3 regions of the Photobacterium sp. NCIMB 13483 genome follow, and region 1 is predicted to be linked to each of the others. Evidence: riboswitches for the same ligand, from Rfam matches in the RefSeq annotation. Region 1 holds a riboswitch; each other region holds the start of a gene.
The links. A riboswitch is a leader RNA that binds a small molecule or an ion and turns the genes downstream of it on or off. The one in region 1 is predicted to bind lysine.
Positions count from the first base shown of each region.

Region 2: another riboswitch for lysine. It lies ahead of lysC (lysine-sensitive aspartokinase 3); the one in region 1 lies ahead of C9I86_RS16345 (Na+/H+ antiporter NhaC family protein).
Region 3: another riboswitch for lysine. It lies ahead of C9I86_RS00960 (Na+/H+ antiporter NhaC family protein); the one in region 1 lies ahead of C9I86_RS16345 (Na+/H+ antiporter NhaC family protein).

Region 1 covers NZ_PYLV01000025.1:6,617-14,760, reverse strand. The annotation lists gene C9I86_RS16375 (transposase) at 1-440, shown strand, start outside; gene C9I86_RS16370 (Sbal_3080 family lipoprotein) at 783-1,253, shown strand; gene C9I86_RS16365 (5-carboxymethyl-2-hydroxymuconate Delta-isomerase) at 1,482-1,823, shown strand; gene C9I86_RS16360 (cystatin domain-containing protein) at 1,915-2,313, shown strand; gene C9I86_RS16355 (Qnr family pentapeptide repeat protein) at 2,627-3,277, shown strand; gene C9I86_RS16350 (VOC family protein) at 3,344-3,784, opposite strand; gene C9I86_RS16345 (Na+/H+ antiporter NhaC family protein) at 3,883-5,472, opposite strand; lysine riboswitch at 5,556-5,730, opposite strand; gene ccoP (cytochrome-c oxidase, cbb3-type subunit III) at 5,882-8,068, opposite strand; gene ccoO (cytochrome-c oxidase, cbb3-type subunit II) at 8,065-8,144, opposite strand, start outside.
Region 2 covers NZ_PYLV01000027.1:52,424-60,567, forward strand. The annotation lists gene uvrA (excinuclease ABC subunit UvrA) at 1-584, shown strand, start outside; gene C9I86_RS17150 (PglL family O-oligosaccharyltransferase) at 660-2,405, shown strand; gene C9I86_RS17155 (alanine--glyoxylate aminotransferase family protein) at 2,463-3,581, opposite strand; lysine riboswitch at 3,789-3,970, shown strand; gene lysC (lysine-sensitive aspartokinase 3) at 4,083-5,450, shown strand; gene metH (methionine synthase) at 5,531-8,144, opposite strand, start outside.
Region 3 covers NZ_PYLV01000001.1:199,217-207,360, reverse strand. The annotation lists gene hisB (bifunctional histidinol-phosphatase/imidazoleglycerol-phosphate dehydratase HisB) at 1-528, shown strand, start outside; gene hisH (imidazole glycerol phosphate synthase subunit HisH) at 528-1,196, shown strand; gene hisA (1-(5-phosphoribosyl)-5-[(5-phosphoribosylamino)methylideneamino]imidazole-4-carboxamide isomerase) at 1,229-1,963, shown strand; gene hisF (imidazole glycerol phosphate synthase subunit HisF) at 1,973-2,746, shown strand; gene hisIE (bifunctional phosphoribosyl-AMP cyclohydrolase/phosphoribosyl-ATP diphosphatase HisIE) at 2,743-3,363, shown strand; gene C9I86_RS00965 (thymidine kinase) at 3,531-4,109, opposite strand; gene C9I86_RS00960 (Na+/H+ antiporter NhaC family protein) at 4,283-5,875, opposite strand; lysine riboswitch at 5,984-6,165, opposite strand; gene C9I86_RS00955 (H-NS family nucleoid-associated regulatory protein) at 6,547-6,942, shown strand; gene C9I86_RS00950 (lytic transglycosylase domain-containing protein) at 7,152-8,123, opposite strand; gene C9I86_RS00945 (YcgL domain-containing protein) at 8,139-8,144, opposite strand, start outside.

The DNA of each region.
Region 1 (8,144 bases):
GCGTTACACCGTCACTAGAGCAATCAGATTTTACCTCAATTCAGCAGCGTATTCGTGAATATAATCAAACGAAAACTCCCTTTAAACCATCCTTATCAAACAAAAGTCATTTCCAATTATTACCCTTTGTTGGCGCAGAACATCAAGCTAAAACCGCAGGGGTAAACTTTGCTTTTGCTGATTACCTTGAACTAATTGACTGGACTGGTCGCTGTATTCGAAATGATAAAAAAGGCTTTATTGCACCTAATCAACCCAAGATTTTACAGCAAATGGGAATAACAGCAGATGCTTGGCTTGAGCACAGTGAACAATTTATGGAACATTATGCCAATGTAAGCGGTAGATGGTCCCGAATGTGTACTTTTAAACAACGTATTGGTGGACATTGGTGTAAAGGAAAGTTAGCGAGTCATCAGTTACACCCTAATCAGACATAGTTTTTATAATCGAATGCAAATACCGCAATAACCGTTAGGATTGTGGGCTTTGTTGATCCTGAAATATAGAAAGAGAATTGATTTAATGGATAATTCAAATAATAAGTCGTAAATCTTAGATTCGAGAGTTTATTGCTAGTGGAATAAATTATTTTTTAAGATCGTTTTTTAAGAACTAAAATATATGGCTGTCCAAGGTTATTTATGGCTGTCCAAGGTTAAAGAGATACATTATTTATTTTAATTAAAACAAGTTGCGTATGAGGATAATCTTGTCTAGATCTTTACGGGCTTTAATTGCGGCCTATTTTTAATAATGTATTAATTAATAAGACTTATTAGATGAAAAAAATATTATTACTTTCCACTATTTCTTTAACATTAATTGGTTGTGGTTCACCTCGTTATACTGGTAGTTCTGTGCCAATAACAAATATTAAACCAGAGGTTGTTATTGTTCAGGATAATGATACTCGTGCTGGATTTCTCGATACAATAAAAGTTTGGCTTCAAGATAATAATTATTCGTACATTATTTCCCCTGATAATTCAAAGCATGATTTGAATAAATTAACGATTGAATATGAAGGGCATTGGGGCTGGGATCTTGCTTTGTATTTAAAAGATGCGGAGATAAAAGCATACCAAGGTGGTCAAAGAGTTGGTGATATTAAGTTTAAGGTACCTTACACCGCTAACCCTAATAAATTTGGTAATGCGAGCAAACGAATTGGTTTTATGATGGATACGTTATTTGGTCAAATGACGCCAGCTCAAGCAACAAAGGCTGCGAATTCATCTACTGTAAATTAATACTATAGTTTGTTCGTATATTACAGTCGAAATAAAGATAATTTTTAGCTGTTATTCTTGATTTCGTTTGTAATCTCACAAGGTGATAATTTGGCATTGCTCACAGATTGATACATTAGTGACTAAAATCTAATTTGGTAAACTAATATTAGCGATATTAAGTGGTTATGATATTTATTCAGCGCTAGTGTTACAAAATATTAGCTGTACTAAAGAGGGAGTAACAATATGCCACATTGTATCGTGGAATATGCCAAGGATTTAGAAAACGACATTGATTTAAATGAATTAATGACTACCGCGCATTTTTCTATTTTTAGTTCAGGTATTTTTGAAGAAGAAGACATAAAAACTCGCCTTGTTCCTTATGAAATTTATCGAACGGGAACAACAGCCAAGCCATTTGTGCATATTACATTACGTATTTTACCCGACCGTTCTGAACAGCAGAAAGATATGTTATCTGAATTGATATTGCATAATGTCGCTTCTATGTTTCATTCTGATATTGCCATTAGTGTGGAGATTGAAGATATTAATCAGCAATCTTATCGGAAATATGTAGTATAAAGTTGCAAATTAATCTTTTTTTTCAATTTTATTTGCAATGAACACTGTTTTTATGTTGTTATAGAGATGTCTACTATAAATAGGAAAAGTCATGAATAAGAAACTTCTGGTTGTTGCTTTGGGTTCATTAGCGTTAGTGGCGTGTAGTGCACAAGATGTTAAAACGACTAACGAGGCAAATATGCAAACGGGCTGTGACTATACTCACGCAATTCCTGGTGGCTGGCAACAAGGTGAAATCACACCTGAAGTAACGGCTGCAGCACAAGCCGCAGTAAAAGACATTGCTGGTGATCATCAGTTAAAAAATGTTATTCATGTTACTCAACAAGTTGTTGCTGGTATGAATTACAACGTTACATTTTCAATCGAAAATCATGACGTTTATACCGCTAAAGTTTTCCGTAGTTTAAAAAACACTTACACTGTTGAATCAGTAAACAAGAAAGTTGGCGCTGCTTCAAATTGTGATGTGCCTAATCATTTATAGCGTGTGGTTATTATTTAACCGCAACCTCTAATGAAAAAACAGCTGCTGCTATTGATTATTGATCAATACCAGCGGCTGTTTTTTTATGTCTATTTATAACACCCTAATAGCGCCTTTGTTAGGCGTTAATAAAAACAATAAACGTTCATGCATTTTATTTTAAATAACATGACTAGCACCCCTTAAAAACGCGAGATTTAGCTATTTAAGCTAATGTAAAAAAATATTTATTAGTTCACTGTTTTTACTGGTAATTAATGGTTTTTTGTTATTAATATAGGGCTGTTTTTAGACATTAATAGAGTAATAATTGATGCATGTTGCAAAAAAACAATTCGATGGCGAAGTCTTTTCCCATCAAGATTTAAGTGAAGCAACCTTTGAACAATGTCAGTTTTTTCGCTGTGATTTTTCACGTGCAAATTTAACCGATGCTTGTTTTATTGATTGTAGCTTTATTGAAGCAGGAGAGACTGACGGTTGCAGTTTTGCTTATACGAAATTAAAAGATGCCAGTTTTAAAGGTTGTAATTTAGCGATGGCAAATTTTCGTAACGCACAATGCTTTGGTATTGAATTGCACCAATGTAATCTTAAAGGTGCTGATTTCCATTATGCGTCTTTTGCTAATTACATTACGCATAATTCTTTCTTTTGTTCGGCATTTATTTCTGGATGTGATTTGAGCTATGCCAACTTAGAAAGTGTGATGCTTGAAAAATGTGAGCTATTTGAAAACCGTTGGCGTGGCGCTAATTTAATCGGCGTGTCATTTAAAGGTTCTGATTTAAGCCGTGGTGAATTTTCAAGTGAGCAATGGCAACAAGCGATATTTAATGAAGCTAACCTATGCCATGTTGATCTTGATAATGTTGATGTTCGCCGAGTGTCTTTGGAAGGGGCTCAAATTTGTGATTGGCAACAAGAGCAACTATTAGGTAATTTAGGTATCGTTGTTTTATAAATAGTTATGCTAATCAATGATCGCCACAGGAATACGGGATATGCCTGTGGCAGCATTGATTAATGGTTACCATTCACCAATGTTAGCTTGTGAAACCCACGGTTCAGCAGGGGATAACGGCTCACCTTTTTGCAGTAATTCAATTGAAATACCATCAGGCGAACGGACAAAAGCCATATGACCATCACGGGGTGGGCGATTAATCGTCACGCCGCTGTCTTGTAAGTGTTGGCATAATTGATAAATATCATCAACACGAAATGCAAGATGACCAAAATTACGGCCGCCAGTATAGGCTTCAGCATCCCAATTGTAGGTTAATTCTAATAATGGCGATTGTGTTTGAGCCGCCGTTTGTACTTGAGTGGGTGCGGCTAAAAATACTAATGTAAAACGCCCACGTTCACTTTCTTTTCTATTTGTTTCAACTAACCCTAATTTATTGCAGTAAAAGTCCAGTGAGGCATCTAAATCACTGACACGTACCATAGTGTGTAAATATTCCATTACTTCTCCTGATCAAAAAAATCCCCGCGGTTTAGTGCTATAGAATAAATCAAATAAGCACGAAAACGAACGGGGATTATCGTTAATAGCGGTTGTTGTTAATGAGTTTGCGTCGCTACAACGAGTTGTTGTTTCTTATCTTGGCGCACATGGTAGACACAACAACCGATGAACCAGACTGAACTTACTGCAATACCGATAATGGTTGAGCCTGTTATACCCATTGCAAGGTAGCCAAGGAAAGCACCGAAAGCGACAGTTAATGCGTAAGGTAACTGCGTCATAACGTGATCCATGTGATGACTGCCTGCACCTGTTGCTGACAAAATACTGGTGCTTGAAATCGGTGAACTGTGATCACCAAAGACAGAACCTGCTAATACTGCTGATAGCATAGGCATTAATAAGTTAACATCACTTGCAATCGCCATATCACCTGCCAATGGCAGCATGATACCAAATGTACCCCAACTAGTGCCGGTCGCAAAAGACATACCACATGAAAGTAAGAACACTAATGCAGGCAGTAACTCAACAGGTAGGCCATATTTTGTTAATGATGCTAAGTATTGGCCAGTTTCCATATCGCTGACAACAGTACCAATTGTCCATGCAAATAACAGAATGATAATTGCTGGCATCATCGCTTGAACACCTTGAGGTGCAGCTGTTAACCATGTCTTTAGTGGCAACTTTAAGCGCAGTGCTAACACAATGGATACTACAAGACTACATAATGCGGCATACACTAATGATGAACCTACATCTGTATGCTCGATTGAGCCAATTAAGCTAAATGCCAGACCTTTAGCGGCTAAAACTTCTGCGCCACTGATGATCATAAACACAACGCTAGAAACAGTCAGAGTAAGAATTGGTAAGACCATATCAATCATGGTGCCATTACCTTCACCTTCTGTGGTGATTTCTAGCCCTTTTGGGTGACCTTTTGATTCATCCCAAAGTTGGCCGTCACGTGCGCGCTCTTCGTGCTTACGCATTGGACCAATATCAAGTTGGAACGTGATAACCACAAGCACCATTAATAAGGTAAACACAGCATATAGATTCATTGGAATCATCTGTACGAATAATGAAATCGGACTCGTTTCAGTAATATCGTTGGTCACCAAAATACCACCAAGGATCGCAATGATATAGGCACCCCATGATGAAATAGGGGTAATAACACATACCGGTGCTGCGGTTGAATCTAACAGGTAAGCTAATTTTGCTCGTGAAATTTGAAAACGGTCAGTTACGGGGCGACAAATAGGTCCAACAGATAAGCTGTGGAAGAAGTCATCAATAAAGAAGGCAAATACCATCATACCCGTTAAGATATTGGCACTGCGACGATCTTTACAGCGACGAACACCCCATTCAGCAAATGCCTTGGTTGCGCCTGTTGCGGTCATTAAGCTAATCAAACCACCGAGTAATAACATAAATAATAACATGTTAACGTTACTGGTGTTGATCGCACCATCAGCCCAAACTAAGCCAAGAATTTGATGTAAAAGATATTGTAGTGCTGCGAGTGGGTTGAAATTATTTAGAAGGATTGATCCTGCAATAATGCCCACGCCTAAAGATAACAATACGCGGCGGGTAGTAATTGCAAGAATAACTGCCAGTAGTGCGGGAACTACTGATAATAATGAATCAGAATATTGAACTAAATTCATGGATCTCTTAAACACCTATAATAAGGTGGAGATCTACCGAAAGGATAGAGAAACAGATTTCTTTAGAAATAATACTTCTTATCCCTTAGGGTAGCGCTCCATAGACAACATAACTATGGCAGTTCTGTACTTATTAAATACAGAACCAGCGATTATTGATGACTCAATAATTACTTCGGCGCTGACTCCTTTCTTCGGCTCTCATTGGGGATCTCCCTCCAACCGAATACTTTTAGGCAGCGCGCCTCTACTCAAAGGATTAGTCTTGACTATACCTAGATATTTCTCACAAGCAATAAAAAATAATGCTAAATTGTGTAATAGGTTTAAAATACAGCAGCTCAGCTAACTGATTATAGTTTCAATCAGTTAGCACATGCTTATTTCGTTATTGTTGCATATTGTTTCGTTATTCAGGATTGTCGTTCATCGGTTGGGTCATATTATGAATATTGCCTGCAAATCCTGCTTTGATAAGATCTTGACGAATTTTAGTTACCTCTTTTTCTGCCACAGGGATATTTCTTCCCCCTAATTTTTGACGTACAAATGTAATTAATTGAGCCAAATCAGCATCATTTAAAACGGTGTTAAAACTACTCATTGGCATAAAATCTATTTCTTGTTCTAAGAAGTTTGGCATTAAGCCTCGAATAGTAACGGCAATGGTGTCATACGGATCTTTATGCATGATGATGCCATTATTAAGCAGTGCTGGTGCAATACCTTCGCGACCTTTACCATCTGGGCCATGACAAGCACCACAGGTTTGAATATACAGCCCATATAATTGTTGATCTTTAGTTTGTTGATCGGCAGGACCTTCAGCTAAATTAGGATTCTGAATATTTATTTGTGCTGGTGTTAAATCACCAAAGCCTGGTGGTGTAATTTGACCAACCGATTTATCTACTACGTTATATTTGTCGCCTGTAATAAGGTATTCCGCAATAGCACTGACATCTTCACGGGTTAAATAGCGGGTACTGTTTTTTACCACTTCCGCCATACCACCAAATGCGGTGCCTTTTTCGGAATGGCCTGTTTTAAGAAAATCAGTCAGTGAATTTACATCCCAGCGATCTTGATAAAGCTCGGTTGCGGTAATATCAGGTGCCATCCAACCATCAATTAAATTACCTTGAAAGAGCTTATCGGCAATTAACGCTTGAGCAATATTTCGTGGTGTGTGGCACTCAGAACAGTGACCTAAGCTCATGGTTAAATATTTACCTCGACGCCAAGTTTCAGTGCTGTTGGCTGGATATTGTAATGGGTCGGTATCAAGAAATGCGATATTCCAACCTAATAAGCCTAAGCGAATATTACTTGGAAACATCATTTGGTTATCTAAATTACGAGTATTCACATAATCGAGTGATTGCATGTATACCCACAATGCTTTGGTATCAGCATCAGTGATGTATTGATAAGAAGAGTAGGGCATTGCAGGATAAAGATAGCCGTGCTTGCCTTTACCTTTATGCAGAGCATCATAAAACTCAGTATATGTGTAATCACCAATTCCAAATTCAGGGTGCGATGAAATATTAGTGGAATACAATGTACCAAATGGAGTAACAAAACCTAATCCGCCACCAAATAATTCGCCACCTTCACCAGTATGACAAGCAACGCAGTCTCCAGCGTAAGCGAGATATTGTCCTTGAGTAATTTGCTCTTTGTTTAATTGGGCAATTTCGGTTTTACGAACAGTATTTTGATGACGTAGATAGGCGCCTAATGCTTGAATTTCAGCATCAGAAAGTTGCTGGGCAAAGGCTGGCATAACATTATTAAGACCATTGTTTATGGTATGCGTAATGCCCTCAATACTGCCATTATGTAACCAGATATTATCGGTTAAATTGGGTGCACCTAGTAATTGATTGCCTTTTGCATCACTACCGTGACAACTGGTACAGTTTTTATTAAAGACAGTTTTACCTTGCTGTAATGCAAAACTTGATGCTGAAAGAATACGATCAGCTTGTAACGAGGCAATATAAGTGGCGACATGATTGATATCTTCAGCAGATAGAAGAGTTTTCCAACCCGCCATAACACCATTACGGCCTTGAGTAATGGAGTGATAAATATCTTTATCTGTACCGCCATAAAGCCACACATCATCAGTTAAGTTAGGAAAGTGGGTTTGACCTTCCGCTTCACTCAAATGACAAGCGGCACAATGGGTTTGAAACAGGGCTTTACCCGTGGTTACTATGGTATCGTCTTGGCTCAATTGCAGATATGAACTGTCGCTGAGTTTTGCTTGTATGATTTGTGCTTCTAAATCAGTCGCATGAGGCTGAGTAGCTTCACTGGTTGATTTCCATGCCATTAAGCCTTGCCAGTTACCAAGTCCAGGGTAAAGCACTAAAAATATAGCAGCGAATAGAAATGCAATGCCATAAGAGAACAATAATAACTTAGGAACAGCAGCATCGTTTTCTTGAATGTTATCAAAACTATCAACTGTTTTATCTTTATCTGCAGTATGATTTTTTCGCCAATAATACACCACGACGATGAGCATAAAAATTAAAAACAGTAAGGTCAATAATGTAACCCAATTGCTCCAGAAAGTGTTCATTGCTGTACTCCCTGCTCGTGTCCTAGACTTTGTAAATAAGCAATCAGTGCCTCAGCTTTGGTATGACCTTTAACGG
Region 2 (8,144 bases), on a different contig from region 1:
TCAAAGTTGAAATGCACTTTTTACCTGACGTTTATGTCCCATGCGATGCGTGTAAAGGTAAACGCTATAATCGTGAAACGCTAGAAGTACGCTATAAAGGCAAAAGTATTGATGAAGTTTTACAGCTCACCGTTGAAGATGCACATCAGTTCTTTGAACCCGTTCCAGCAATTGCACGAAAATTGAAGACATTAATCGATGTCGGCTTATCGTATATTCGTCTCGGACAAGCAGCAACAACCTTATCAGGTGGTGAAGCACAGCGGGTTAAACTAGCCAAAGAATTATCTAAACGTGATACAGGTAAAACCCTCTATATTTTAGATGAACCCACAACAGGCTTACACTTCCACGATATTCAACAGTTATTAACAGTGCTACACAAGCTACGTGATCGTGGCAATACCATCGTTGTTATCGAACATAATCTCGATGTAATAAAAACCGCTGATTGGGTCATAGATCTCGGTCCCGAAGGCGGTAATGGCGGTGGTGAAATTATTGCAACAGGTACTCCCGAACAAGTTGCACTTGTTGCTGGATCCCATACTGCGAGGTTTCTTAAGCCTCTACTTAACATCTAATTGTAAAGTGTAATTAAGCCCTATCAAACAGGTTGGCAATAGTCAGCCTGTTTGTTTTTTTACTCAGGACTCACCATGACAGTGTTACAACTTCAAGGTACGAAATTAGAACAGAAACGGATTTCTAAGCCTTTATCTTTAGTGCGATTATTCTTAGCCAGCGTTGGTATATTTTTTATCGTTGCAATGCACTACTTTCAGCACAACCCTGGCGGTTCAGGACTTGAGCTATCTTTTAATGCCAGTGCATGGATTCCATTTAGCTTTGCCATTAGTTGCGGTTTATTAGAAATTTGTCGTCAAAAAATTTGGCGTTACTCTCGTATGACGTTAATTTTATTTGGTAGCTGTCTACTTCTGTCACTTCCCGTTTTTTATGCTAATGCCGATGGCTTTGGCACTTCAAACCGCTTACTCACCCTCTGGGCTGGTTTTTTATTTTTTGTTAGCTTACAGCAGTTTGTTTTTACTCATAATCAACGCCAACGACTATTATGGTTTATTACTATTGCGGTATTGCTCGAAGCTGCCTTTGGTTGGTATCAATTTTTAGGACTATCAACCCACAACCGTTTTGGTTATGACGTTATTGCTAACCGCCCTTACGGTATCTTCCAACAACCCAATGTGATGGCGAGTTTCTTAGCCACGGGACTTGTTATTGCCGCTTATCTATTAGCACGCTTACCCCGCTATCGAGGTAAATGGGCCTGGCAACACCTTATCTTACTCGCTGTTCCTGTCGTAACGATTCCACTACTGGTGGTACTAAACTCACGTACAGGTTGGTTGGGTGCAAGCATTGGTTCATTATTAATGCTGCCTTATTTGTTTCGCTTTGCGGCAAAATATCAACAGCGTATGTGGGGCTTAATGTTATTATTAGGCATGGCATTAGCATGGCAATTTAGTACCGTTACCGACAGCTCTTTTGCACAACAAGCACGAGTAACATTAGAAAGCCAGCGCGCAACCATCATGCCACAAGCCTATGAGATGTTTACCACTAAGCCCCTAACAGGTTATGGCTATGGTAAATTTGAAGTCACCTACATCACCCAAACCGCATTATGGCATCAGCGAGATCCAGCGCATCAAGCTGCGGGGGTACCAAGCTTAGATCACCCGCATAATGAATTACTTTTTTGGGCTGTAGAAGGTGGAATTGTACCGTTGCTGGGGTTAATCATTGCAGCATTAGCGGTCATGATTAGCATCAAGAAAGCCCCAAATGGTACTCAGTTAGCGTTAGTTGGCTTATTTTTCCCAATCGTATTACATACGCAACTGGAATATCCGTTTTATCACTCACTTGCCCATTGGATCATGTTTATTATTTTGATCTTCTGGGTCGATAATCTCACCACCAAATACCATCGCTATCAAACTCAATATGTACTTGCTCTTAAAGTCAGTGCCATCACAATACCGATAATGGTAACCAGTTTTATGATCACCACCTTATATTCAGGATGGTTACTGACTAAGTTTGAAACAACACGTCCAGTTGATATCAATTATTTAGTCAAAGTGAATAATCCATGGGCATGGCAAGATCGCTTTGAGTGGGATTTACACCACACTCAATTACAAGTTGGAATCGCCACCAATAAACCCCAATTGGTGACAGATTATATTATTTGGGCTAATCAAAAAGCCCTCACTTGGCCACGACCAGCGTTATATCAGAACTTAGTATTAGCATATAACGATCAAGGTAACACTGCTCAAGCTGAGCAAGTGGCGGCAGAAGCACAACAACTATTTCCAAGCCTCACACAACTTAGCGCCGCAACAACCACAACGTCATCAGCAAAGTAACCATGACGAACAACCATCAATGGCGAACGCTATCGCTATTGATGGTTCATCACTACTTTATTTCAATGTGCTTTCAAGGGCTTTAAGGCACAAAGCGACATTTTCACTGCGCGCAGCATAACCCATCAATCCAATCCGCCATGCTTTACCTGCAAGCGAGCCTAATCCTGCACCAATTTCTAAATTATAACGCTCTAATAAAGTCGATCTTACCGCGGCATCATCGACGCCTTCTGGAATATAAACCGTATTAAGCTGAGGTAGCCTATATTCCTCTGCAACCACAAATTCAATCCCTAGCGCTTCAAGTCCAGCTTTCAATTCAAGATGCGTCCGTTGATGTCGTTGCCAAGCTTGCTCTAACCCTTCGTTATGTAACAACACTAAAGCTTCATGTAGAGCGTATAAACTATTAACAGGCGCAGTATGGTGATAACTACGTTTACCTTCACCACTCCAATACCCCAGCACTAAACTTTGATCTAAAAACCAACTTTGCACTGCTGTTTTACGTTGCTGAATTTTATTTATAGCTTGCTCGGAAAACGTCAGTGGCGATAATCCAGGTACACAAGATAAACACTTCTGACTACCAGAATAAACCGCATCAAGTTGCCACTCATCCACCAGCAACGGTACGCCACCTAAAGATGTTACGGCATCAACAATGGTTAAACAGCCATACTTTCGTGCAATTTCAGCCAAGGTTTTTGCATCAGATAATGCGCCAGTTGACGTTTCTGCATGTACAAAAGCAACAATTTTAATATCAGGATCGGTCTGTAATGCTTGTTCAACCAAAGCAGGAGATACAGGCTCGCCCCATGCATTATCAACCATAATGGCTATACCGCCACAGCGTTCAACGTTCTCTCGCATACGATCGCCAAATACACCATTACGGCAAACTAATACCTTATCTCCCGCCTCAACCAAATTAACAAAACAGGCTTCCATACCCGCACTACCTGGCGCTGACACCGCAATCGTAAACGTATTTTTCGTTTGAAATGCATATTGTAGTAGCTGCTTAAGCTCATCCATCATTTTAATAAATAGCGGATCAAGGTGACCAATTGTCGGTCGGCTTAGTGCTTGTAATACTTGTGGATAGATATCAGAGGGCCCCGGTCCCATAAGTGTTCTTTGAGGCGGTATAAAACTGGTGATAGGCATAGATTCAACTCCATTAAATCATGATTATTATCAATAGGGTGATGGAAAGATTAATCGTTATTACAGAGTATTAGAGCAATGCCAAAGCTGCAAGTAACGACCTGAGATCCTGTTAGTTATACCTACTTTTTGTTAACTATCGAGAAATTATCATTTAACAATTGACAACTAAGGGCGATTTCCTATTCAATAACAACAGTGATTATTCACGACAGAAGAGGTGCGTTACCTAGGTAGCAAAATTGAAGGGCCCAACCCTAAATCAATTTTGTGAGGGAGAGTAACGCCGAGATATCACCTGTTTGGGGCAGATGATATCGGCTATGAGAGTTGAATCTCTCAGGCTGTCATCTAAGTCAGGTTGACTATGATGGGGAGCTTCTGGGTAGCCGCACCAGCGTTACTGCCTATTACCTCCTCGACAATGGACGTCGGGAATTCTTCCGAAGCAAAAGTCTACTTTGCAGTATTTACGATATAAGGGAGAACACCGTAATGAGCATGCTTTCGACCGCAACAACCAACCCAGTGATTGTGGCCAAATTTGGTGGCACCAGTGTCGCCAACTATGCCGCAATGTGTCGCAGTGCCAATATAGTTATTGCCAATCCACACACCAAAATAGTGTTAATAAGTGCTTGCTCAGGCGTGACCAATTTACTGGTCGCCTTAGCCAAGGGGATTAGTGATATCACTTTACGCCAACAACATTTACAGCAATTAACCACGACTCACCAACAGATACTGGATCAACTTCAGCATCCACACGCAGTGAGTGGTGCTATTTACACACTATTAGATGATATAGCCTCTGCCTCTGCGCAGGCAGCAATAGCATCATCATCACAACTTACTGACAAATTAGTCAGTCATGGCGAGCTATTATCAACCCATCTTTTTAATCAAATTTTAGTCGAAATGAATGCTGCTGCGATACGATTTGATATTCGTGATGTCATGCGTACTGATACCCAATTTGGTAAAGCATTACCGCAACCCGAACTTATTCGCCAATTAGCTCAACAACATTTAGTGCCACTTATCGATACTCAGATTGTGGTTTCACAAGGCTTTATTGGCCGTGATGAGCTTGGCAATACCACCACACTAGGGCGAGGTGGCAGTGATTATAGTGCAGCATTAATTGCAGAAGCCGTTGATGCGACCACGCTAGAGATCTGGACCGATGTTCCGGGAATGTACACTACCGATCCTCGCATTACAGCTGCAGCGAAACCGATCAAAGAAATCAGCTTTAGTGAAGCCTCTGAAATGGCCAATTTTGGTGCTAAGATCCTCCATCCATCAACACTGGTTCCAGCCATTCGCCACCAAATTCCAGTATTTATTGGTTCATCAACAGCGCCGCAACAAGGTGGAACATGGATCAGAAAAACCGTGAATCAAGCGCCACTCTTTAGAGCACTAGCATTGCGTGGAAATCAGACTATGGTGACACTCACCAGTCTTAATATGTTTCAAGCTTATGGCTTTTTAGCCGAAGTGTTTCGTATTTTGGCAGAACATAAAATCTCGGTCGATTTAATAACCACCTCAGAAGTCAGTGTCTCGTTAACGCTCGATCAAACCGATACTGGCGGTGGTGCCCCAACATTACCTTCCGCTGCCGTTGAACAATTAAATCAATTGTGCCGTGTTGATATTGAACAGGGATTATCGTTAGTGGCGTTGATTGGTAATCATATGAGTGACAGTAAAGGCTCAGCCAAGCATATCTTTGGCGCACTTGATGCGTATAATTTACGCCTTATTTGTTATGGTGCTAGCCCGCATAATCTGTGCTTTTTAGTCCATGAAGCCGATGCTAAATCAGTCATAACAACCCTGCACCAACAACTTTTAGAATAATCACTATCAGAACAAATAAGAAAAAAGATAAAAAAAAGGCGCAATGTTTGCGCCTTTTTTATTTTAACCTAATGATTATTTTACAAATTAGGCCCTAACCACTTTTCAGCTTCGATCAAATCCCAACCTTTGCGATCAGCATAACTTGCTAACTGATCATGCTGGATCTGTGCGACAGCAAAGTAGCGCGCATCTGGGTGTGAGAAATACCAACCAGATACTGCAGCCCCCGGCCACATGGCATAACTTTCGGTCAACACCATGCCAGTATTGGCTTCTGCATCCAATAACTGCCAAATCGCCCCTTTTTCGGTATGTTCAGGACAGGCGGCATACCCAGGAGCTGGACGAATACCTTGGTACTTTTCACGAATTAAATCGTCATTATTAAGATCTTCATCAGCGGCATAACCCCAGATTTGTTTACGTACCATTTGATGCATACACTCAGCAAACGCTTCTGCAAGTCGATCCGCCACCGCCTGAATCATGATCGCATTATAATCGTCACCTTGCGCTTTAAACTGATCAGCAATATCGTATTCACCAATCCCACCCGTCACTGCAAAAGCACCAATCCAATCGGCTTTGCCGCTTTCTTTTGGGGCAATATAATCAGATAAACAATAATTTGGCCCTTTGGGCTTCTTGGTTTGTTGGCGTAAACCATGCAATATCGTTAGTACTTCAGTACGAGTATCATCGGTATATACTTCAATATCATCACCAATATTATTGGCAGGAAATAACCCACACACGCCATTAGCTTTGATCATGCCTGTACGTTCAATGTCATCAAGGATCTTATTAGCGTCGTTAAATAACTTGGTTGCTTCAACCCCAACAACTTCATGGCGTAAAATGGTTGGATATTTACCACTCAATGACCAAGTCATAAAAAAGGGTGTCCAATCGATATATTGGCGTAATTTAGCCACCGGGAAATCGGTAAAAGTATGCACACCCGCTTGTTTTGGTTGCGGCGGCGTATAATTTTCCCAATCAAGCATTACCGCATTTGCACGCGCTTGATCTAAGGTGATTGGAGGCGTTCGTGGCTTTTTACGTGCATGCTGTTCACGTACAACATCATATTCAGCAGCTAGGCGCTCAACAAATGCTGGCTTCTGGTGCTCTGATAATAATGCCGAACAGACACCAACAGCGCGTGAGGCATTAGAGACATACACCACCGGTTGTTGATAATTTTGTTCAATCTTCACTGCAGTATGCGCTTTTGAAGTGGTGGCACCACCTATCAATAATGGCACCTCAAACCCACGTCGCTGCATTTCTTTGGCAACATGTACCATCTCATCAAGTGATGGCGTAATCAAACCACTCAGTCCAATAATATCAACGTTTTGTTCTTGGGCGACCTGCAATATTTTATCGCATGATACCATCACACCTAAATCAATAATTTCATAGTTATTGCATTGAAGTACGACTCCAACAATGTTCTTACCTATATCGTGAACATCGCCTTTTACTGTGGCTAATAAAATTTTACCGTTGGTATATCCCGCTTGTTTTTCGGCGTTGATATAAGGTTCTAAATAGGCAACAGCTTGTTTCATAACGCGAGCGGATTTAACCACTTGAGGCAAGAACATCTTGCCTTCACCAAACAAGTCTCCGACGACATTCATACCCGCCATTAGTGGACCTTCAATCACTTCTAATGGCTTGCTTGCATTGGCTCGCGCAAGTTCAGTGTCTTCAACAATAAACTCAGTAATGCCTTTAACCAGCGCATGTTCTAAGCGCTTTTCAACTGGCCAGCTACGCCATTCTTGCTGAGTCCGATCTTCTTCAATCGCACCGCTATCACGATAATTAGCGGCAATATCAAGCAAGCGATCGGTACTATCATCACGCCGATTAAGTACCACGTCTTCAACGGCATTACGTAATTCATCAGACAGATCATCATAAATAGCTAACTGACCTGCATTAACGATCCCCATATCCATGCCATTTTTAAAACAATAATATAAAAACACCGCATGGATAGCTTCTCGAACCGGATTATTGCCTCTAAATGAGAACGAGACATTAGACACTCCACCCGAAACCATCGCGTGAGGTAACGTTCGTTTAATATCAGCAACAGCCTCAATAAAATCGACCGCATAGTTATTGTGTTCTTCTATACCTGTCGCAACCGCAAAGATATTGGGATCGAAAATAATATCTTCCGGTGGAAATCCCACTTCATCGACAAGAATATGATAAGCATTAGTACAAATTTCAATTTTACGCTCACGTGTATCAGCTTGGCCTTCTTCATCAAAAGCCATCACAATCACTGCGGCACCATAACGACGTAGCAACTTAGCTTGAGCTATAAAATTCTCTTTACCTTCTTTGAGTGAGATAGAATTAACTATTGGTTTGCCCTGAACACATTTCAGTCCAGCTTCAATGATCTCCCACTTTGATGAATCAACCATAATTGGCACTTTAGCGATCTCAGGCTCAGTCGCACACAAATTAAGGAAGCGCACCATTGCCGCTTGCGCATCCAACATGCCTTCATCCATGTTGATATCAATGATTTGAGCACCAGCTTCAACTTGCTGCCGAGCAACCTCTAGCGCTTCATCATAAAGTTCATCTTTAATTAAGCGTTTAAAACGTGCAGAGCCAGTAACATTGGTTCGCTCACCAACGTTAACAAATAAACTTTCA
Region 3 (8,144 bases), on a different contig from region 1:
CATGTCAAAGTGAATTTAGATCAAACGGGCGGTAATACAATTTCAACCGGATTAGGATTCTTTGATCACATGCTTGATCAAATCGCCACTCACGGTGGTTTTCAAATGACATTAACGGTTGATGGTGACTTACACATTGATGATCATCACAGTGTTGAAGATGCTGCCCTCGCCCTAGGCGAAGCACTACGTCAAGCGCTTGGAGATAAGCGAGGTATTGGCCGATTTGGATTTAGCTTACCGATGGACGAATGTTTGGCACAATGTGCGTTAGATTTGTCTGGTCGTCCTTATCTTAAATTTGATGCCACATTTAGTCGTGATCGTGTGGGTGATCTTTCTACGGAAATGGTACCTCACTTCTTTCGTTCATTGACCGATACCCTAGCCTGTACGCTGCACTTATCGTCAACAGGCAATAATGATCACCACATTGTTGAAAGTTTATTTAAAGCCTTTGGACGAACGCTGCGCCAAGCGATCAAAGTGGAAGGTAATGAGCTTCCAAGCAGCAAAGGAGTGTTGTAATGACAGCACCATCCATCGCCAACACCATCACTAACACCAAGCAACGGGTGGTGATTATTGATACTGGATGCGCCAATGTCTCTTCGGTTAGATTTGCCATTGAGCGCTTAGGCTATCAGGTACAAATAAGTAAAGACCCGCAAGTGGTATTAGCCGCGGATAAGTTGTTTTTACCCGGTGTGGGTACAGCCAGCGAAGCAATGCATAATCTTGAGCAACGTGATTTAGTCAACTTGGTAAAACAAGTAACCAAACCGTTATTAGGTATCTGTTTAGGAATGCAGCTACTTGGCAAAGAATCACAAGAACACGGTCAAAATGGCAACGACATTATTCCCTGTTTAGCTTTGTGTGATGCGTCAGTTGAGAAAATCCAAGCAGAGGGGTTACCACTTCCGCATATGGGTTGGAATACCATTACACCACAAGATAATCACCCGCTATTTAAAGATATTCCAGCGGGAAGCTATTTTTATTTCGTTCATAGCTATGCCATGCCAGTGTTTGACAATACCGCACAGCAAGGTGGCAAAACCATCGCCAGTGCGCAATATGGCCAAAGCTTTACAGCTGCAGTGCAAAGCGGTAATTACTATGGGGTGCAGTTTCACCCAGAACGCTCAAGTAAAGCTGGCGCGCAACTGATAAAGAACTTCTTAGAACTATAAAAAATCAGCAATAACCATACAAAGGACATGTGATGATTATTCCCGCATTAGACTTAATCGATGGACAAGTTGTGCGTCTATTTCAAGGCGATTACGGACAAGTGACTGAATATAATGTGAACCCAACAGAACAATTTGCCGTTTATCACCAAGCGGGGGCTAACTGGCTGCACTTGGTTGATTTAACTGGTGCTAAAAATACTCAAGCACGCCAACTGACGCTTATTCGTCAATTACTGGCAAGTACGCCAGCTAATATTCAAATTGGTGGCGGAGTACGCTGCGAACAAGATGTCAGTGATTTACTCCATGCTGGCGCACAACGGGTAGTTATTGGCTCAACTGCCGTTAAACAACCAGAAAGGGTTAAAGGTTGGATCGAAAAATACGGTACAGAGCATATTGTATTAGCCCTTGATATTAATATTGATAACAACGGCAACCGTATTGTAGCGGTATCAGGCTGGCAAGAAGACTCAGGTGTCACCATTGAAACGCTACTTGAAGACTTTCTAAAAGTAGGATTAAAACACGTCTTGTGTACTGATATTTCACGCGATGGCACACTCACAGGTTCAAACGTCGAATTGTATGTTGATTTATGCCGTCAATATCCACAAGTCCAATTTCAATCATCGGGCGGCATTGGCTCACTTGATGATATTACAGCATTAAAAGGTTCAGGCGTGGCTGGCGTCATTGTGGGTCGAGCTCTGCTTGACGGTAAATTTAGCGCTGAACAAGCGTTTACGTGTTGGAATAGCTAAGGAGAACACATGTTAGCTAAACGTATTATTCCTTGTTTAGATGTCCGTGATGGTCAGGTTGTAAAAGGCGTCCAATTTCGTAATCACGAAATCATTGGCGACATCGTACCACTGGCAAAACGTTACGCTGAAGAAGGTGCAGATGAACTGGTTTTCTATGATATTACCGCCTCAAGCGATGGCCGAGTCGTTGATAAAAGCTGGGTATCTCGCGTTGCAGAAGTGATTGATATTCCATTCTGTGTCGCAGGTGGCATCAAATCAGCTGAAGACGCAAGCCGTATTCTTCAATTTGGTGCCGATAAAGTTTCTATCAATTCACCAGCATTGGCTGATCCGTCATTAATCACCACACTAGCGAATAAGTTCGGTGTGCAATGTATTGTTGTCGGTATTGATTCCTATTTTGATGCTGAAACGGGTCAATATCAGGTCTATCAATTTACGGGAGATGAAAGCCGTACCAAAGCCACTCAATGGCAAACACGTGATTGGGTTGAAGAAGTCCAACGTCGTGGCGCAGGTGAAATCGTATTAAATATGATGAACCAAGACGGCGTGCGTAACGGTTACGACTTAGATCAACTCAATATGGTACGCAGTGTCTGTAACGTGCCTTTAATTGCTTCTGGTGGCGCGGGTGAAATGTCACACTTTCATGATGCATTTCAACTCGCCAATGTTGATGGCGCACTGGCGGCATCAGTATTTCATAAACAAATCATTAATATTGGTGAGTTAAAGCACTATCTAAAACAACAACAGCTGGAGATTCGACTATGAGTTTAACAACATCTATTGATTGGGAAAAAGTAGCCGGATTGATCCCTGCTATTATTCAAGATAACAACAGTGGCCAAGTATTAATGCTGGGCTACATGAATGATGAAGCGTTAGCTAAAACATTAGCCACTAAACAAGTCACTTTTTGGTCACGCACTAAAAATCGCTTATGGACCAAAGGGGAAACATCAGGCAACGTATTACACCTAAAAAGTATTCAGCTCGATTGCGATCAAGATACGTTATTAATTCAAGTCGATCCAATTGGCCCAACTTGTCATTTAAACACCACTAGTTGTTTTGGTAATGATGACACGACTAATACTCAACCGGCACTGGTGTTCCTTCATCAACTTGAACAAGTACTGGCTGATCGTAAAGGTGCAGATCCCGACTCATCTTACACCGCGAGCCTCTATAACCGTGGTACCAAACGTATATCGCAGAAAGTGGGCGAAGAAGGGGTTGAAGTCGCGCTTGCGGCAACGTCGGGTGATAAAGCGGAATTAGTCTGTGAATCAGCTGATCTTATTTACCACTTATTGGTTCTATTACAAGATCAGAATCTTGCTCTGGAAGATGTCATCAATAAACTTAAACAACGTCACCAACAATAATGAGTAATCGTCATTAATATGCAATACGTAATAATCTCATAAATCATACAATAAGATTCAAACAACACCTGTTATTCTGATGTTACTTATTTTATTACGCAACGAAATTGTTATTGCCGCATAAAAAAAGGAAGCTATGCTTCCTTTTTTATTCATTTAAATGCGTATTATCGCCCCAGTGCTTCTTTATAATGCGCGCGGCACACTGAGAGGTAAAGATCATTACCACCAATCTCAACCTGATTACCATCAGCAATAGCATTACCCGCTTCATCTTGACGAATAACCATATTTGCTTTACGACCACAGTGACAAATTGTTTTTAGCTCAACTAATTTATCAGCCCAAGATAATAAATAACGACTACCTTCAAATAACTCGCCAAGAAAATCAGTACGTAATCCATAACATAACACTGGAATATCTAATTTATCGACAACTTCAGTTAATTGATAAACTTGCTCTTTGGTTAAAAATTGGCATTCATCAATTAGCACACAATCAATTTTTCCTGCATTCGAAAAGTTGATTAATATCTGGTACAAATCATCTTTTGAATTAAATAATTCAGCATCTTCTTGTAAACCAATGCGAGAGCTAACTTTACCTTTACCAAAACGATCATCAATCGCCGCCGTAAAAATAATTGGCGTCATGCCGCGCTCACGGTAGTTAAATGATGATTGTAATAATGTGGTCGATTTCCCAGCGTTCATTGCTGAGTAATAGAAATACATCTGGGCCATTAGCTTTCCTAGTCATACGAATTACATTTAAAAATCGCGCAGATGCTACATAAAATTACTGGTAATGGAAAGTACCTAGGTCAACAACTGTTATTGTTACTATAAAAAAACCAGTTGATCATCATCAACTGGTTCAATTTACGCCCATTGGGTTATTTTAATAACGTTTACTATTAACGCAATGCCGCCCCTTTTAATGGTCGGCTCGACAACCATGATAAAAGGAAACACATTAATATAAATGCAACAGTTGCCACTAAAAATGCTAATGCTAATGAATCTGTAATCCCTAAGGTTAAGAATCCAATCGCAGAAATAACGGCCACAGATAATGCATAAGGTAATTGGGTCGCTACATGATCTATATGATGACAACGAGCACCTGTCGATGACAATATCGTCGTATCAGATATTGGAGAACAGTGATCACCAAACACCGAACCTGCAAGCACACTCGCAAGCATAGGTAACATTAAACTAATTTCAGTCGCCCCAGCGAGATCACCAGCAATAGGTAACATTATGCCAAATGTTCCCCATGAGGTGCCGGTTGAGAATGCCATAATGCCTGATAATAAAAACAGGATCATTGGTAGTAATGCTGGATTAATATTACCTTGAACAAGGGTAGATAAATATTGTCCCGTTTTCATATCACCAATAACGCCACCAATACTCCATGCAAACAATAGAATTAAAATTGCACCAAACATTGATTTTGCGCCAACCCAAAGCGTGTTACTGATCTCTTTTGCTGCAATACGTTGACGAAACACAGGAATAATCGCGGCAATTAAACCAAAGCTACCACCAAGACATAATGCTTGGCCAACATTGGTATTTTCAAAAGCGCCTAATAATGAAAATGGCTTACCTTCTGTAACAAGAACTTGATAGCCCGTAAATACCATAAAAAAGAACGTAGCAATAATAAGAATAATAATTGGCCACACTAAATCACCAACTCGTCCTTGCAAACTCTCTTTGATATCGAGCTCTTCTGTTAAGTCTTTCGCCTGATCATCAACATCACCGCCGACATCAGTTCCACGACCATGACAAGCCGCTCTTTCATGTTTTCTCATGGGTCCAATATCCCACTGGAACCATGACACCACAAACACCATTGCTAATGCAAAAATAGCATAAAAATTCATTGGAGCTAACGTCATAAAGGCACTTAATGGCGTATATTCAGTAACGCCGTGAGTCACTAATATTCCGCCGATAAGCGTAATAATGTAAGCTCCCCAACTTGATGCTGGCATTAATACACACATAGGTGCTGCCGTTGAATCAAGAATATAAGCAAGCTTTGAACGTGAAACTTGAAAACGATCAGTTACAGGACGGGCAATAGAACCAACCGCAAGGCTATTAAAATAGTCGTCGACAAAAATGAATACCCCTAAAAAAGCGGCCAAAAGTTTTGCCCCACGTTTGGTTTTAATTTTTGTCTGTGCCCACTCAGCAAAAGCACGAGTCCCCCCAGACAAAGTTAATAACGCAGTGGTCATCCCGAGCAATATTAAAAACAGCACAATACTCATATTCCAAGTATTTATGCCATCCTCTGCAATGAATAACCCTTTGATTGATGTAACAAGATAGGACGCTGTATTAGCGAAAGAAAAATCATTAAGAAATAATGCTCCAAGCACAACACCTGTACCTAAAGACAATAGAACTCTACGCGTAAGAATCGCCAAGCCAAGCGCGACTAATGGCGGAATAATGGATGTTAAGGAGTGGGAATAATCTATCAAAGTTTATAATCTCTACGACAACCAATTCTGGTTAGAAGATCTACTGCTAGATATAACCATGATGGCATATTAAATTGAGTATATAGAAAGAAGGTTAGCCTTCCCAGCCTCTACAGTAGCGCTCCATAGTTATATCTTTATCTACTATGGCAGTATTACACTTATTCAATGTAACCCCAGTAAGAGTATTTGATATATGCTTCTTACTTCGGCATTGACCCCTTTCACTAATAGTCATAGGTATCACCCTCATATTAGTTACTAATAAACAATGCACCTCTACCCTTATCATTAAAGATGTAATGAAACATTCTACGTAAACGATTCAACTTTGCAACACTGTAAGTTAAAATTATTAACAATAGATATCACAAATGGATTAGCAACAACTATAAAGGTTCAGCAATAACGAAGCGGTATACCATTTTTAATTTTATTATCATTTAACATATAAAGAGCAACAACAATAACTAAAACTGTTTGGCTCATATTTATACTTTTAATGAAGAAATATTTTATAAATAGTGTCATATACCGAACATAACTATTTTTTAAATAAAGAAATGATTAAAATGTTTTACACGTAATGTATAAAAGTATTACTATTGCAAAAAATGTTTTAATGCTGCTATTATTATTTACAGTTAATTAAAAATAACAGGAAATATAAAATGTCTGATGCAATGAAAGCGCTTTTAAACCTTCGAAGCCTACGCGCACTTTCGCGCGAATATACACTAGAGCAACTTGAAGAAGCGTTAGATAAACTAACAACAGTTGTTACTGAACGTTCAGAAGCTGAAGCTGAAGAACAAGCTAAAGAAAATGAGCGTAATGAAAAACTAGCTCAATATCGTGAAATGCTATTAGCCGACGGTATTGACCCAGAAGAATTACTAGCAAGTTTAGCAAAAGCACCAAAAACTAAACGTGCAACTCGTCCAGCTAAATATAAATTCATCGATGAAAATGGCGATGAAAAGACATGGACAGGCCAAGGCCGTACGCCTAGCGCGCTAAAGAAAGCATTAGATGATGGTCAATCTCTTGATGAGTTTGAAATCTAATCTAAGATTTTAAATAAAGAAGCCTAACTTGTTTAGGCTTTTTTTATATCTGCTATCAATATTACGATTATTATTTCGCTTATAAATATCGCTAGCAAGAATAAAACAATATATATTAGTGACAATCATAAATAACAAAAAAGCCAGACATTAATGCCTAGCTTTTTTATCACTCATTAAACTTGTATACAGATCTAATAATAACTGTGTTATTGAATACGATCAGCTAATGCACTTACTGCTAAAGCAAAATAATGCGAACGATTCCATTTAAGTAATGTTCGATAGTTTTCATATATTAGATAGGACTTACCTTCACCGCCATCAGGCTGAATTAACCATGCTTGAATATCAGCAGCAGGTAATGCACCATGACTGCTATTCATCACACCTAATTTTTTCCATTCTGCCAGTGTCTTTCCTTTTTCTGTTTCCGTACCTTCATAACTCTCAGCTAATACTTGTGACAACTTAACTGGACGTCCCCACGTATATTCACTATTCCAGCCAGAAAGTTTTAAATAATTAGCCGCTGAGGCAAAAACATCCGCTTTTGTATTCCAAATATCCGCTTTACCGTCGCCGTTACCATCAACAGCATAAGTAAGATAAGAGGTTGGCATAAATTGGCACTGACCCATCGCACCAGCCCAAGATCCCTTCATATCATCAATCGTAATATGACCATCTTGTAATATTTCTAATGCAGCCATGACTTGTTTACGAAATAGAGCTTCACGACGACCGTCATAAGCCAATGTTGCTAATGCTTCAACAACATTGTAATTACCTTGAATCTTGCCAAAATTACTTTCTACGCCCCATAAAGCGACAATAAACCGCGGTTGAACACCATATTGTTTACCAATACGTTCTAACGCTTCTTTATTTTGTTGATAGAGACGATTCGCTTGCTTTACTTTCCAGTCAGGCACTGCACGAGTAATATATTGCTCTAATAACAGTTTCTTTTCAGGTTGATTATTATCAGCTTTAACAGCATGCGCTGTATATTTAATACCGTTAAATGCGGCACCGATTATCGGTTCAGAAATACCTTTTTCACGCGCTTCTACTTTTAATTTATCCACATAGGCATCAAATCCTTCTTCATTAGCAAATGCAGAAGAGGACATTCCAACCCCAAGGGCAACAAAAATCGATATCAAACGCTTATACATAATAGCCTTATTTTATTATTT